Regions from separate parts of the Paenibacillus haidiansis genome, predicted to be linked through region 2. Evidence: riboswitches for the same ligand, from Rfam matches in the RefSeq annotation. Region 2 holds a riboswitch; the other holds the start of a gene.
What was found. Region 2 has a riboswitch for FMN ahead of V3851_RS17640 (DMT family transporter). Riboswitches for the same ligand answer to the same signal wherever they lie in the genome.

Region 1 (7,627 bases), on a different contig from region 2:
TCCTGATAATTCATCTGCCTTGACTTCCCCTCTCCACTCCATAACAATATCATCGAACAATTTGTTCTGATAACATACGATTTGTTTCATTTTCATCAATTCCAGCACCGCCAGAAAGGTGGCGACGATTTCCTGCCTGTCCATCTCATGATGCAGCAGCTTGGAAAAAAGCATCCTGCCCCCCTTGCCCACGCTCTCCAGCGCGCCGACGATTTCCCGGATCCGGTCCTTGACCGATATTTCATCCCGGTGAATGCGGGCCACGGTATTCCGTTTAACCGCTTTGCGGATCGCCTTCTGAAACACCGCAATGAGATCGGCGGCATGCAGCCCCTTGACCGGATTCTCCTCAATCTGCGGCAAATACGGCGTCAAATCGTCGGGCTCCTTGGAAAAAATCAAACTCCGCTCCCATTCGCGTTCATGAAGATGCTCGGCGACGCCTTTATATTTGCGGTATTCGATCAACTGGCGGATGAGTTCCTCGCGCGGATCCACTTCCTCCTCCAGCATATAATCGAAATCATCGTCAAATTCGATGGCGGGCGGCTTGGGAAGCAACTGCTTGCTCTTGATCGACAGCAGCGTGGCCGCCATAACGAGAAACTCGCTGGTTACTTCGAGTTCCAGCTCCTGCATATTGTGCAAATATTCGAGATACTGGTCCGTAATTTCACTGATCGAAATTTGGTTAATGTCGATCTCCGCCTTGTCGATCAAATGCAGCAGAAGGTCCAGCGGTCCTTCGAAAGTTTCCAGCTTATATAATACTGTCGTCAATGAATATCCTCCACCCGTAGCATACATAGCTTTATAAAGAAAATGCAGTACCCGCAAAAAAGGGTACTACATTAAATAAGCACTATTTTAGCTGATTCGTCAAGTTCGCCATTTCAATCGCCGACATCGCGGCGTCGTATCCTTTATTGCCGGCTTTGGTTCCAGAGCGCTCGATCGCCTGCTCGATATTCTCGGTCGTTACAACGCCAAAAATCGTCGGAACGCCGGTTTTCAGCCCGATGGCCGCTACCCCTTTGGCCACTTCATTGCAAACGTAATCGTAATGCGAGGTGGAGCCGCGGATCACGGTGCCAAGCGTAATGACCGCGTCATAGTTCCCGCTCTCGGCCAGCCTCTGGGCGGCGAAGGGGATTTCGAACGCTCCCGGCACCCAAGCGACGCTGATCTCTTCGTCCTTGACGCCGTGGCGCTTCAAAGCGTCCAGCGCGCCGCCAAGCAGCTTGCTCGTAATAAATTCATTGAACCGGCCTACGACAATCGCGTATTTTAACCCGTTTGAGACCAAATTTCCTTCAAATACATTCATCATCTGATTTCTTCCTTTCGTGTTCCGATTGATTTTTTATTAAACCTCGGCCGACTCGTTCTGCTCCAGGTCGTCGAATTTCAGCAGATGGCCGAGCTTGGCCTGCTTGGTGTGCAAATATTTCGTATTGTCCTCGTTTTCCTTCATTTGCAGCGGTACGCGTTCGACAACTTCCAGGCCGTAGCCTTCCAAGCCTTTAATCTTGCGGGGATTGTTGGTCAAAAGCCGGATTTTGCGGACGCCAAGGTCCTTTAAAATCTGGGCGCCGATCCCGTAATCCCTGAGATCCGGGGGGAAGCCGAGCTGGAGGTTCGCGTCGACCGTATCGAAGCCCTGCTCCTGAAGCTTATACGCCTTCAATTTGTTGACGAGGCCGATGCCGCGTCCTTCCTGGCGCATATACAGCAGCACGCCCCGGCCTTCCTGCTCAATCTGCCGCAAAGCCGCTTCAAATTGCGGACCGCAATCGCAGCGGTGCGAATGAAACACATCCCCGGTGAGGCATTCCGAATGCACCCGCACCAACACCGGCTCATCTCCGGAGATTTCGCCTTTGACGAGGGCGACATGCTCCTTCGTATCCACATCGTTAGTATAAGCTACGGCCCGGAATACGCCGTAATCGGTCGGCATCCGGACCTCCACCTCCCGGTTGACGAGCTTTTCCTTCTCGTTGCGGTAATGGATCAGGTCCTTGATGCTGATCAGCTTGAGATCGAATTGTTCGGCGATCTCAACCAGATCGGGAAGCCGCGCCATCGTTCCGTCTTCCTTGATCACCTCACAGATGACGCCGGCCGGGTAGGCCCCGCACATCCGCGCCAGATCCACGGCGGCTTCTGTATGGCCCGCTCTCCGCAAAACGCCGCCCTTCTTGGCGATCAGCGGGAACATGTGGCCGGGACGGCGGAAATCGGCGGGCTTGGCCTCCGGATCGAGCAGCCCGCGAACGGTCAAAGAGCGCTCGTAGGCTGATATACCGGTCGTCGTATCCCGATGATCGATAGAGACGGTGAACGCCGTTCCGTGGTTATCGGTATTTTGCGCCACCATCGGCTGCAGCTCCAGCTCCTCGGCCCGCTCCTGCGTGATCGGAAGACACACGAGTCCGCGCCCCTGGGTAATCATGAAATTGATGACCTCCGGCGTGGCCTTTTCGGCCAGGGCGACGAAGTCTCCTTCGTTCTCGCGGTCCTCATCATCGACCACAATAATGACCTTGCCGCGCATCAGTTCATAAATCGCTTCCTCCACGCGGTCCAGTTGAATATCGCTCATCGTATTTCCCCCTTTTACATCAACATATCAATCCGTTATTTCCTTTTACGCAAAACCGTGCTTCGACAGGAACTCCATATCGATGCCGCCCGGTTTGTTCCCCGGCGCCGCTTGATCATGCTCCTGGCCGCCTCCGGCTTTTCCGTATTTCAGCAAATGCTCCACATACTTGCCCAAAATATCGCATTCGATATTTACCGTATCGCCCTGCCGTTTATAGGCGAGCACCGTTTCCGCCAGCGTATGGGGGATGATCGACACGGAAAACCGCCCCTCCCCCGCTTGCACCACGGTCAGGCTGATCCCGTCCACGGTAATCGAACCTTGGGGAATAATATATTTGAACAACCCCGGGTTGGCGGGAGCTATCTCAAAGACGACGGCGTTTTGATCCCGGGACGTGCTTACAATTGTTCCGGTTCCGTCCACATGCCCTTGTACGATATGCCCGCCGAACCGGCCGCCGGCCGCCATGGCCCGCTCCAGATTCACCTTGCTGCCCGGCTTCAAATCCTTCAAATTCGAATGCCGGTAGGTTTGCGGCATGACGTCGACGTGGAACGAAGTTCTGTCAAAGGAGGTGGCCGTAAGACAGACGCCGTTGATGGCAATGCTGTCCCCCAGCTGTAAACCTTCCGTAACCACACCGGCCGAAATGCCGAGCACCATCGCTTCTCCTTTGCGGCTGATCGACTTCATCGTGCCGATCTCCTCGATAAGTCCTGTAAACATTAAGCTTCACCCCCCATTATTCCGAGGTACTTTCATCCATACCTAAGCTTTCGGCCCAAACCGGCTTCCCCTTGATACAGATGTTGTCGCCGATTTGGCTCACTTCCAGCTCCGATAAAGAAACGGCGTCCCGCATTTTCTCGTATCCCTCGAATACAAAGCTTCCCGGAGCTTCCGGCCCGCCGATCAGCTTCGGAGCGACGAACATGACGAGCTCGTCAACCAGTTGTTCCTCTAGCAGAGACCCGTTCAACCGCCCGCCGCCTTCCACCAGCACGGAGGCGATTTCGCGCCGCCCGAGTTCTTTTAAAGCAAGCCTTAAGTCGACCTTCGGGCCCGGTCCGCAGGGAATCACTTCAATTCCGCGGCCGCTTATAACTTCCGCCTTAGTCTTATCCGCCGCCTCCGTCGTAAACAGCAGCGTCGGAGCAAGTCCGTCGGTCAGCACTTTGCTCGTCTCGGGGATCTTGAGCGTCGAATCGACGACGATCCGCACCGGCGATAGTCCGGGAACCGGAAGCCTTGTCGTCAATTGCGGATCGTCCGCAATGACCGTGCCGACGCCGACCATGATGCCCTGATGGCGATGACGCATCGTGTGGACAATACTCCGCGACGCTTCGTTCGAGATCCACTTGCTGTCTCCGGTTCGGGAAGCGATTTTGCCGTCCAGCGTGCTGGCGGTTTTGACTGTGATGTATGGAAGACCTGTCGTAATTAACTTGATGAACATTTTGTTCAGTTTAACGGCCCGGTCCCGCAGAACGCCGACTTCGACCTCGATGCCCCGGTCTCTTAGCATGGCGGTTCCCCGCCCGGCGACTTGCGGATTGGGATCCTCGCAGGCGATGACAACCCTGGCCACCTTCTCCCGGATCAACCGCTCTGCGCAGGGCGGGGTCAGCCCGTAATGGCTGCACGGCTCAAGCGTCACGTACACCGTGCTTCCTTCCGCGAGCGGCCCGGCCATATTGAGCGCGTGTACTTCCGCATGCGGCGTACCCCTTTTCAAATGCGTCCCCAGGCCGACGACCGCCCCGTCCCTTACCACCACCGCTCCGACCACCGGGTTGATCCCGGTTTGTCCCTGAGCGCGCTCCGCCATTTGCAGAGCCAGATCCATATAGTATTCGTCGTCGATCGCGTGCAATTTACTCCCTCCCAAAACGGTGACATTCATCCTAACGCAAAAAAACCCGCCGGAGCATTCCGGCAGGGTATCTGAGAGATATATACGCGAATAAGCAAAACCGGGACTACCTGAGTAATGTCATGCGAAAACACGATCACTCATGCAGTCAGTCATCCTCAAATATTCTCTCTACATCATAGCCGTCCACAGTCATAGCATGTGAAAAGAGTAACATAGTTGAGGCATCCGTTTTGTTGTCAAAACACACCCGTAGTTTGTACACGTGCGTGTCCCGCGTCTCCTTCTCCCATCCAGACTATACTGTCGGTCCCGGAATCTCACCGGCTCAGCCGCATGCAGCCATGTCTGCTGCAAACGGGTCACGGACTCGTGCTTGCCCGGTTTCCGTATTCGGATCACCCAAGCGAGCCATCACCGTCGGTAGGGAATTTCACCCAACCCCGAAGGAATGCATATTGAATTCATTGTTGCATGTTTGTTGCTTGCACCCCGAATGTTATCACTAACCCCTACAAAAATCAAGGACATTCCCCACGGCCTTCCCCGGAATAAAAATGCAGCCCCTGTGCGAAACTAACTTCGGAAGCGATTCAAACACCCAAAATCATATACGGCTCAGGAGGTATACATTCGTGGCAAAACCAGACGACCGCTCCGATAATGTGGAAAAACTTCAAAGCAGCATTCAAAATACGATCCGCAATTTCCGGGAAGGCGAAGATTATTTGAGTGAACATGCCGATGAAATCAGCGGAGAAGAGAAGCATCAAATCGAGCAAAAGAACGAAAAGCGCCTGGACGCGATCCGGGGCTTCCGTGAGGAAGTCAAGGACGAGGCGGCCAACCGCGAATCGTAAGCTCATTCATAGAGCACAAACAAGGCCGGGCAGCATGAACGAAACGTCCATCTGACCGGCCTTTTTGTGCTCTAACGGCTCGTGAATTAGAAATAAATGTAAACTCTACAGTTATTTCGGCTTCGAAAGCCGCATAGCGCAGATTAACTGGAAAAACTGCAGCTAATTCGGGGGTTATTGTTATTTCGAGTCAATTCCGTTCCAAATAACTGCAAGTTTTCCATCTATTTTGACACAAGAGTCCCTTTCCGCAAAAATAAATGGATGTTCTCCAGTTAATTCAATGCTTTGCCTTATCCGTTCTTGCGTCCTATTCGTCCCAAACGCTCACTTCTTGCATTTTGTCGCCGGGGCGGATTTGATCGACTAATTCCATGCCGGAAGTCACTTTGCCGAAAACGGTATGAACGCCGTTCAAATGCGGCTGCGGCTCGTATACGATGAAGAACTGGCTGCCGCCCGTATCCTTGCCCGCATGCGCCATGGACAATACGCCGCGCTCATGCTTGGTAACATTGGTATCCGTTTCGCATTTGATCGTGTACCCCGGCCCGCCGGTTCCGTTGCCGATCGGGCAGCCGCCTTGGGCGACAAAGCCCGGAATGACGCGGTGGAATGTCAGCCCGTTATAAAAGCCGGAGTTGGCCAATTTCTCAAAGTTGGCTACCGTTCCCGGCGCTTCTTCGGGCAGGAATTGAATCTCCACTACTCCGCCTTTTTCCAATACGATTTTCCCTTTTTTCATATAGGTCACTTCCTTCTTCGATATCATCCTTATTGCTTCGAGACAAACCTATTCCAGTTTACTATGAAATGCCTTCGGTAGCAAAATAATCAGTTCAAAAAGGCGGCATCTTCGGGACCAAGGTTTAACCTTCGTTCCAAAAGATGCCGCCAATCGCCGCTTTAACGTACAGCCTTATTGCCTTATTTATAAGACGGCTGCTTCGCGATCCGCTCCGGAATGACGTCGCATGCCGTAATGTCCTGAAGCGTCTCGCGCTTCACCACGAGGTCGCTTTGCCCGTTTTGGACAAACACGACCGCCGGACGGCGAATCCGGTTGTAATTGCTGGCCATGGCATAGTTGTATGCTCCCGTGCAGGACACGGCAAGCAGGTCGCCGGAGTTCACCTTCGGCAGTTCCAGATCCCAGATCAGCATATCGCCGCTCTCGCAGCATTTGCCCGCGATCGATACCGTTTCTTCGGCCGCGTCCAGCGCGCGGTTCGCCAGCATGCCTTCATATTTGGATTCGTACAGGGCCGGACGCGGATTGTCCGTCATCCCGCCGTCGACGGCAACGTATTTGCGCACGCCGGGAATATTCTTGCTCGTGCCGACCGTGTACAGCGTGGTGCCGGCGTCCCCGACAATGCTGCGGCCCGGTTCGACCCAAATTTCCGGAAGCTGCGGATAGGCGCCGGCGAAGGATGATTTCACCGCGTCCGTAATCGCCTTCACGTACTCCGAAACCTGCAGCGGCGCATCCTCCGCCGTATAGCGGATGCCGAAGCCGCCGCCCAGATTGATCACCTTGAAGATCACATTCAGCTTCTCCTTCACCTGCAGGGAGAAGGCCGCAACCCGCTCCACCGCCATCTGGAAGCCTTCGACCTCGAAGATTTGCGAGCCGATATGGGAATGCAGGCCGAGCAGACGCAGGTTCAAGCTTTGGGACGCTTGCTCCACCGCCTCGAAGGCTGAACCGTTGCCGATATCGAAGCCGAATTTCGAATCCGTCTGGCCCGTGGAAATATATTCATGCGTATGGGCTTCCACGCCCGGAGTCACGCGCAGCAGGATGTTGACCGTCGCGCCTTTCTCGGCGGCCAGAGCTTGCAGCATGGCCAATTCGACGAAATTGTCAACGACGAAACAGCCGATATTGGCTTCGATCGCCATCTCCAATTCTTCAGGTGTCTTGTTGTTCCCGTGAAAATGGATTCGCTGTGCAGGAAAGCCTGCTTCAAGAGCCGTATACAATTCCCCTTCCGAAACGACGTCGAGAGAAAGGCCCTCTTCTTCGGCCAGTCGGCACATCGCCATTACGCAGAACGCCTTGCTGGCGTAGGCCACCTGAAAAGGCAATCCCGACGCCCGAAACGCTTCCATATATTCACGGCATCTTTGCCGGATAAGTGCTTCATCCATGATATACAGCGGGGTTCCGTAAGTTTGTTTCAATTCGATCGTGTCGCATCCGCCGATCTCAAGATGTCCTTTAGGATTGATTTTGCTGGTACCGTGTAAATACATCTATACAGTCCTCCACTTTCA
Region 2 (7,627 bases):
CAAGGACGGGTTGTTCGCGGCTGTTCGCTCGGTTTCACTTACGATCGCGGAAGGGAGCATCCACGGGATCATCGGCCCTAGCGGAGCGGGCAAATCGACGCTGCTGCGCATGATGAATGTGCTGGAGCCGCCCGATCAGGGAAGCGTCATTGTCAACGGGCAGGATTTGACCCGGCTTCCGGAAAGCGGCCTGCGGCTGGCCAGGCGGTCCATCGGCATGGTGTTTCAGCAGTTTCATCTGCTGCATAACCGGAGTGTGAGCGGGAATGTATCCGTTCCGCTGGAGCTTGCCGGCATCGATAAAAAGCTGCGCAAGGAACGCGTCCTGGAGTGCCTGCGATTCGTCGGATTGGAGGAGAAGGTCGGGCAATATCCGGCCCGGCTCAGCGGCGGGCAGAAACAGCGGGTGGCGATAGCAAGAGCGCTGGCACACCGCCCGAACGTGCTGCTCTGCGACGAGCCGACCTCCTCGCTGGATCCGGCCACGACGGCGGAAATCCTGGAGGTACTCCGCCACATCAACGAAACGCTTGGCGTCACGATCGTGATCGTAACGCACGAGATGGAGGTCGTCAGAGAAATCTGCGATTACGTGTCCGTAATGGAACAGGGGCGGCTGACCGACGGCTTCGCTCTGGAGAAACGGGAGCGGCCGGGCCGGGAAACGGCCCGGCGGACTCCGTCCTACCGGGAGCAATTGCTCGGGAAGGCGGGGATGCGGGATGTTTGATTTTGCTCTGATGCTGGAGAAATTCATGGAATACCGCGCTCAAATCGGCGAAGCGGTCGGGGAGACGTTTCTGATGGTCGGCATCTCGCTGGCGGCGGCGGTCCTGCTTGGGCTGCCGCTCGGAACGATGCTGTTTCTCACCGCCAAGGGCCAGCTCCGTGAGAACCGCACCTGGTCGGCGATCCTGAACGGATTCGTGAATGTGGTCCGGTCGTTCCCGTTCTTGCTGCTCGTCGTTTTCATGATTCCCCTGACGCGATTTCTCGTCGGGACGGCGATCGGAACGGTCGCGGCTTCGGTACCCCTGGGGGTTGTCTCCATCGCGATTTATGCCAGGCAGGTGGAGCAATCGCTGCTCGAGGTGCCGCGGGGTGTAATCGAGGCGGGACTGGCGATGGGCGCTTCGAAGCTGGAGATCGTTTACAAGTTTCTTTATGTGGAAGCACGCTCGGGGCTTGTGCTCGGCCTGACCACCTCAACGATCAGCTTCATATCGTACTCCACGGTCATGGGCGTCGTGGGCGGCGGCGGGGTCGGCGATTTCGCCATCCGTTACGGTTATCAGCGGTTTGAGACCGAATTGATGGCCGCGGTCATCATTCTGATGATCATTTTGGTACAGTTGATTCAAGTTGCCGGCAGCATGATTTCAAGATGGCTGGACAAAAGGTAACGCGGAAAAAGAGACTTGAAGTTGAGAAAAAGTTATAGAAATCAAATACGGAGAGGTGCTTGGAGATGAATAAAAAATGGATGCTGGGGCTGCTTGCCCTGCTGCTCGTCGTTTTGGCCGGTTGCGGAAACGGAAACGGAAACGCCGCGAACAATAGTGCTCAGGAACCGTCGGGAAATTCCGCGACTGCGGAAGGGGCGGGGAACCAGGAAGTAACGCTGAAAGTGGCTACGCTGATTCCGCCGATGACGGATATTCTGGAACTGATTAAGCCGCAGCTTAAAGAGGAAGGCATTAATCTGGAACTGGTGGTGCTGTCGGATAACATCCAGCCGAATGACGCGCTGGCGAATAAGGAAGTGGATGCGAACTTTTTCCAGCATGTTCCTTACATGAATCAATATAATGAAAGTACCGGCAGCGAACTGGTGCCCGTACAGCCCGTATACCATGCCGTTTACGGCGCTTACTCCAAACGCTTCAAGTCGATGGAAGAACTGCCGGACGGTGCGACGGTCGCCATCGCCAACGATCCTTCCAATACCGGGCGCTCGCTCGTTATGCTGGAGAAAGCCGGCTATATCAAGCTGAAGGAAGGCGTCGGTATCAACGCCACCGTTGCGGATATTACCGAGAATCCGCATAAATATAAATTCGAGGAAGTCGATTTGCTGATGCTGGCCCGGATGCTGGATGACGCCGATCTGGCGCTCATGACTCCGGCTTATGCCAGCCCGCTCGGTTTGACGCCGAAGAAGGACGCTCTGCTGACCGAAACAACGGAATCGGAGTTTGCGATTACTTTGGTGGCGCGGGAAGACAACAAGGATTCCGAGCCGATTCGCAAGTTGGCGGAGGCCATTTCCGGTCCGGAAGTGAAACAATTCCTGGCTGAGAATTACAGTGAAATCGCGATTCCGGCGTTCGAATAATTCACTATCAAAAATTTAGCAGGTTACAAAACGAAAATCTAATGCTATAATGGATGAAAACATGGTTGGTTTTCATAAAACTAGTCATCATCGTTTTCAATGTGACGTATTTTACAGTGTTAAGCGGTGTGGCGCGCTACTATGAAAGCAACCCATAAAATAAAAACAAATTTGATATGAATATGGATCTTCGGGGTAAGGTGAAATTCCTGACCGGCGGTGATGGTTGTCCTCCAGGACGGCCTTAGCCCGCGACTCGCCGTTCGCGTTTTTTGAACGGCGACTGACTTGGTGCAATTCCAAGGCCGACGGTACAGTCCGGATGGGAGAAGATCAAAGATGGGCATGCGGCAAAGCTATATGCTTTTTTCGCGAGCTTATTTGATCAGCCCCCGTTTATGTTGACCTGATGCGTCAATGGCGGGGGCTTTCTGCGTAGACCCCATATTCAAGAAGGAGTCGGGAATATGGAAAATGCATCAAGTGTCAGAGTTCAAGTCGGTCCGGCCGTTTCCGAGCCGAAGTCGCGGGCGAAGAGCGGTTTCTGGCTGGTTGTGCTGGGGGCCGCCCTGTGGGGCGTAGACCCGCTGTTTCGCCTTATTTTGCTGAAGTCGATCACCTCGGCGCAAATCGTCCTTGTGGAGCATATCATCATCGCCTTGTGCATGGCGCCGGTTTTGTGGAAGAACCGCCGCGAGCTGAAAACCGTCGGCTGGAAGCAGGTCGGGGCGTTGCTCTTTATCTCCTGGGGAGGCTCCGCGATCGCCACGATCCTGTTCACAATGGGACTGGGAAGCGGGGATGCCAACGCCGTATTGCTGCTGCAGAAGCTGCAGCCTTTGTTCGCGATCGTAATGGCCAGAATTCTGCTAAAGGAATCGCTGCCGCGCCGCTTCGGTTTTCTGTTTATAATTGCTCTCATCGGCACTTATCTGCTCACCTTCGGCTTTACCGTTCCGTTCGGACACTGGAACAATTTCGTTCAGGTCGGAAGTCTGCTGTCGCTCGGCGCCGCCGCGCTATGGGGCGGATCGACGGTCATGGGCCGCCTGATGGTCGGGGAAATGAAGTACGAGACGGTGACCTCGCTGCGCTTTATTCTGGCGCTGCCGCTGCTGGCCGGACTCGCATGGCATGAAGGGGCCGCCTGGAATTTGCCTTCCGGCGGGGCCGCCATGGCCGCCTTCTCGCTGAATATGCTGGGGCAGGCGTTGTTGCCGGGGCTGCTCAGCATCCTGGTATACTATAAAGGACTGACGACGACCAAGGCGTCGGTGGCTACGCTTGCCGAGCTGAGCTTCCCGATGGTGGGCGTGCTGCTGAACTGGATCGCATTCAACCAGATCATCACGGTGGCTCAGGCGGTCGGATTCGTTCTGATCTGGGCGGCGCTGTTCGCCATCTCCAGACAAAACAGCCCGACCCCGGCCTAACTCGCGAAAGTTCTGCAATCCATAAACAAGGCTTCCGGATATAACAATGCCGGGAGCCTTTTTGTTTTTTATAGCGGATTCAACCCTTTCAACCCTATTGTCGAAAAAGAAGGAATTTAAGGCAATTGCAGCGAAAAACCAGAGGATATACGGAAGAGAAACGGATGATTGATACATGATGCTGTTCAATTTGGATATGAAAACGGTATTCGTTCTGCTCGCGCTCGGCCATTTGTTTACCGTGCTGCTCATCACCGCGTACCGAAAAGGGCAGCCGCGGGATGCGGCGGTGAATAGCTTTTACGCATACGGCCACGATGCCGGCGACGACGCGCTGCGGGATCTCGCGGCCAAAATGCGCGAAAAGCTGCGGGAAGCCGATTTGCTCGGCCGCTACGGGGGCGACGAATTCGCCATTATGCTGCCGGGGGCCGACGAGCAGGCATCGGCCGGCTTTGCCGAAGCGCTGCGGCTTTCCGTGGAGCAAGGCGGCGAAGGGCTGCCGCTGGCTTACTCGATCAGCATGGGCGTTGTCACGACGGTGCCGACCCCCGGCGTCCCGCTGGAGCGGCTTTACAAATCTAGCGACATCGCGCTGTATCGGGCCAAGCAGGGAGGAAGAAACCGGGTCGCCCGCGGCCGGATCGACGGGATGGCGGAGAGAGTGATGGAATAAATATCAGATTATAATATCGATAGATGGCTTCGCCCTTTTATTACTAAGGAGTGAGGCCATTTAAGTTTTGCCGGGAAGGAATCCAAAAATAGTGGAACTTTTCCCAATCAGCGTTCCCTTATGTCCTGGAATTATAGGTACTATAATTATGTATGCGGTTACAAAAAAGCCGACGAAACGAATAAAAAAGGGGGAGCAAGTTTGAAGCCTATGAAAAGTATGAAACGTGTTTTGGCCGGAATTTCCGCCACGCTTCTGATGACATCGGTTCTTGCAGCATGCGGTGGAAACACAACTTCGAATTCTTCCAGTCCAAGCAATTCGGCCCCATCAACCAATACGGCGGGGACTGAAACAAAGAGCGACGGCTCGAAGGTTACCATCAATCTCTGGAGCTTTACGGACGAAATTCCGAACATGACCCAAAAGTATCTGGAGACGCATCCCGACGCCAATGTGGAATTCAAAACAACGATTATTGCCACAACTGAAGGCGCTTACCAGCCTGCTCTTGACCAGGCCCTAGCCGCCGGCGGTAAAGACGCTCCGGACATTTATGCGGCCGAAGCGGCGTTCGTCCTCAAGTACACGCAAGGCGACGCATCCGACTATGCCGCCAATTATGCGGATCTAGGCCTTGACGACCAAATGGTCAAGGATGCGGGCATTGCCCAATACTCGGTTGATATCGGCAGCAAAGAAGGCCAGTTGAAGGCCCTCGGTTATCAAGCGACCGGCGGAGCCTTTATCTATCGCCGCTCGATTGCCAAGGATGTCTTTGGCACGGACGATCCGGCGACGATCAAGAATGAAGTGGGGCCCGGCTGGGATAAGTTCTTTGGAGCGGCCGAGAAGCTGAAAGCCAAAGGATACGGCATCGTATCCGGCGACGGCGATATGTGGCATGCGATCGAGAACAGTTCCGACCAAGGCTGGATTGTCGATGGAAAGCTTCATATTGATCCGAAGCGCGAAGAGTTCCTGGATCTCTCCAAGAAACTGAAAGACAACGGCTATCACAACGATACCCAAGACTGGCAGGAAGCCTGGTTCGCTGATATGTCCGGCAGTGGTCCTCAACCGATCTTCGGTTTCTTCGGTCCGGCTTGGCTCATTAACTATACAATGGGTCCTCAAGTAAAAGACACGAATGGCGACTGGGCCGTTACCGAGCCGCCGACAGGGTTCTTCTGGGGCGGTACCTGGCTGCTGGCCAACAAAGACGTTGCCAAGGACGACGCCAAGAAACAGGCGGTTGCGGACTTTATCAAATGGGTGACGCTCGATACTTCCGAAACTGGGCTCCAGTATTACTGGGCTAACGGCACGATGAAGGAAGGCGAGCAAGGTACGAAGGACAGCGTTGCCTCCTCCGTCGTTATGTCGAAATCCAACGGCGAAATTGAATTGCTGGGCGGCCAGAACATGTTCGACGTGTTCGTTCCGGCTAATGCCAACGCTTCCGGTAAGAACTTGACTCAGTACGACGAAACGATCAACAAGCTATGGCGCGATCAAGTACGCGAATACACCGCCGGCAACAAGTCGCGCGATGATGCAATCGCCACCTTTAAGCAGCAGGTCAAAGACCAGCTTAACATCGAAAGCGAATAAGAAGAAGCGGAGGGGCGGGGGTTACCCCGCCTCTTCATATCAACCAAAGAGGTGAGAGCATGCGCCGCAAAGGTGTGAACTATTCGAAATACGGCTATATCTTTACCTTACCGTTTGTCCTGGCGTTTCTGGTTTTCTCGCTGTATCCGATTATATATACAGCAGTCATCGGGTTCACCAATATGCAGGGAATCATACCGAAGCCGCTTCAAATTCTGGATAATCCTTTTCAAAATTTCAAAGATCTCATCTTTGATAACGCCTCGTTCAGGAAGTCTCTGGTCAATACGGGGTTGCTTTGGATTACCAACTTTATCCCCCAAATCATTCTGGCGCTTCTGCTCACGGCATGGTTCACGAATAAGCGCCTCAACATAAAGGGACAAGGTGCTTTTAAAGTTTTGCTTTATATGCCGAATATCATCACTGCGAGTACGATCGCGGTGCTTTTCAGCACGTTGTTTGCCTATCCGATGGGTCCGGTAAACAGTTTGTTTCAATCGCTGGGATGGACCGACGCCCCGGTCTTCTTTCTTCAGGATAAGACGACAGCACGCGGCATTGTGTCGTTCATCCAGTTCTGGATGTGGTACGGCAACACCATGATCATTCTGATCGCAGGCGTGATGGGCATAAATCCCGCCCTCTTCGAGTCTGCGGCAATCGACGGCGCAAACGGCTGGCAAACCTTCTTCCGCATTACGCTGCCGAGCCTCCGTACAATCCTGCTGTACACGCTGATTACCTCGATGATCGGCGGGTTGACCATGTTCGATATTCCGCAATTGTTTCTTTTGGGCGGACCGGACGACGCTACGCTTACCACATCCATGTTCATCTATGGGCAAGCGTTCAAGGGCAGCTATTTGTACAATCGCGCTGCCGCGGCGAGCATGATCCTGTTCATCATCGCGGCGGTTTTGTCCGGAATTTTGTTCTACCTGATGCGCGACCGCGATGCGGCAAAATTGAAAAAAACGCAAAAGCAGCTAAGAAAGTCTGCCCGTGCAGCAGCTAAAGTGGAGGTGTAGCAGATGGAAAAAATCAAGGAAGGCAGTGCCATTAATCTAAAGATAAACCGGACGATTATTTATATCGTCTGCATACTGCTCGCGCTCCTCAGCATTCTTCCGTTTTGGATCATGTTTGTCAACGCCACCCGCTCAACCGCGGAGATTCAAAGCGGTCTTTCGCTGCTTCCGTCGACTCACTTTATGAGCAACCTGCAAGTGCTGCTGGAAAAGAGCTTTGACCCTATTCAAGGGTTTCTGAATTCGTTTATTGTCTCGGCTTCGGCAACCATTTTAACGGTCTATTTCTCGTCCTTAACGGCCTATGGGCTTGTAGCCTATAACTGGAAGATGCGCCAGCCGTTTTTTACCTTTATCATGTGCGTGATGCTGATTCCCGCCCAGGCAAGCGCAATCGGATTCTATCAATTCATTTATAAATTACATTGGACAAATAACTTTCTTCCGTTGATTCTGCCTGCGATTGCAGCGCCGGCGGTGGTATTCTTCATGCGCCAATACCTGCTGGCAACGCTATCTTTAGAGATTGTGGAAGCGG

Region 1: it holds a riboswitch for FMN, as region 2 does, so the genes downstream of both, ribD (bifunctional diaminohydroxyphosphoribosylaminopyrimidine deaminase/5-amino-6-(5-phosphoribosylamino)uracil reductase RibD) here and V3851_RS17640 (DMT family transporter) in region 2, are expected to answer to the same signal.

What each region holds. Positions count from the first base shown of each region.
Region 1 covers NZ_JAZHPZ010000001.1:217,083-224,709, forward strand. Annotated here, with positions in the region: gene V3851_RS01045 (segregation and condensation protein A) at 1-807, opposite strand, end outside; gene scpB (SMC-Scp complex subunit ScpB) at 1-14, opposite strand, end outside; gene ribH (6,7-dimethyl-8-ribityllumazine synthase) at 863-1,330, opposite strand; gene V3851_RS01055 (bifunctional 3,4-dihydroxy-2-butanone-4-phosphate synthase/GTP cyclohydrolase II) at 1,367-2,605, opposite strand; gene ribE (riboflavin synthase) at 2,651-3,337, opposite strand; gene ribD (bifunctional diaminohydroxyphosphoribosylaminopyrimidine deaminase/5-amino-6-(5-phosphoribosylamino)uracil reductase RibD) at 3,354-4,487, opposite strand; FMN riboswitch at 4,765-4,942, opposite strand; gene tlp (small acid-soluble spore protein Tlp) at 5,123-5,347, shown strand; gene V3851_RS01075 (peptidylprolyl isomerase) at 5,658-6,092, opposite strand; gene lysA (diaminopimelate decarboxylase) at 6,275-7,606, opposite strand.
Region 2 covers NZ_JAZHPZ010000009.1:111,790-119,416, reverse strand. Annotated here, with positions in the region: gene V3851_RS17655 (methionine ABC transporter ATP-binding protein) at 1-730, shown strand, start outside; gene V3851_RS17650 (methionine ABC transporter permease) at 723-1,403, shown strand; gene V3851_RS17645 (MetQ/NlpA family ABC transporter substrate-binding protein) at 1,469-2,335, shown strand; FMN riboswitch at 2,518-2,673, shown strand; gene V3851_RS17640 (DMT family transporter) at 2,803-3,768, shown strand; gene V3851_RS17635 (GGDEF domain-containing protein) at 3,944-4,444, shown strand; gene V3851_RS17630 (ABC transporter substrate-binding protein) at 4,655-6,058, shown strand; gene V3851_RS17625 (carbohydrate ABC transporter permease) at 6,118-7,089, shown strand; gene V3851_RS17620 (carbohydrate ABC transporter permease) at 7,093-7,627, shown strand, end outside.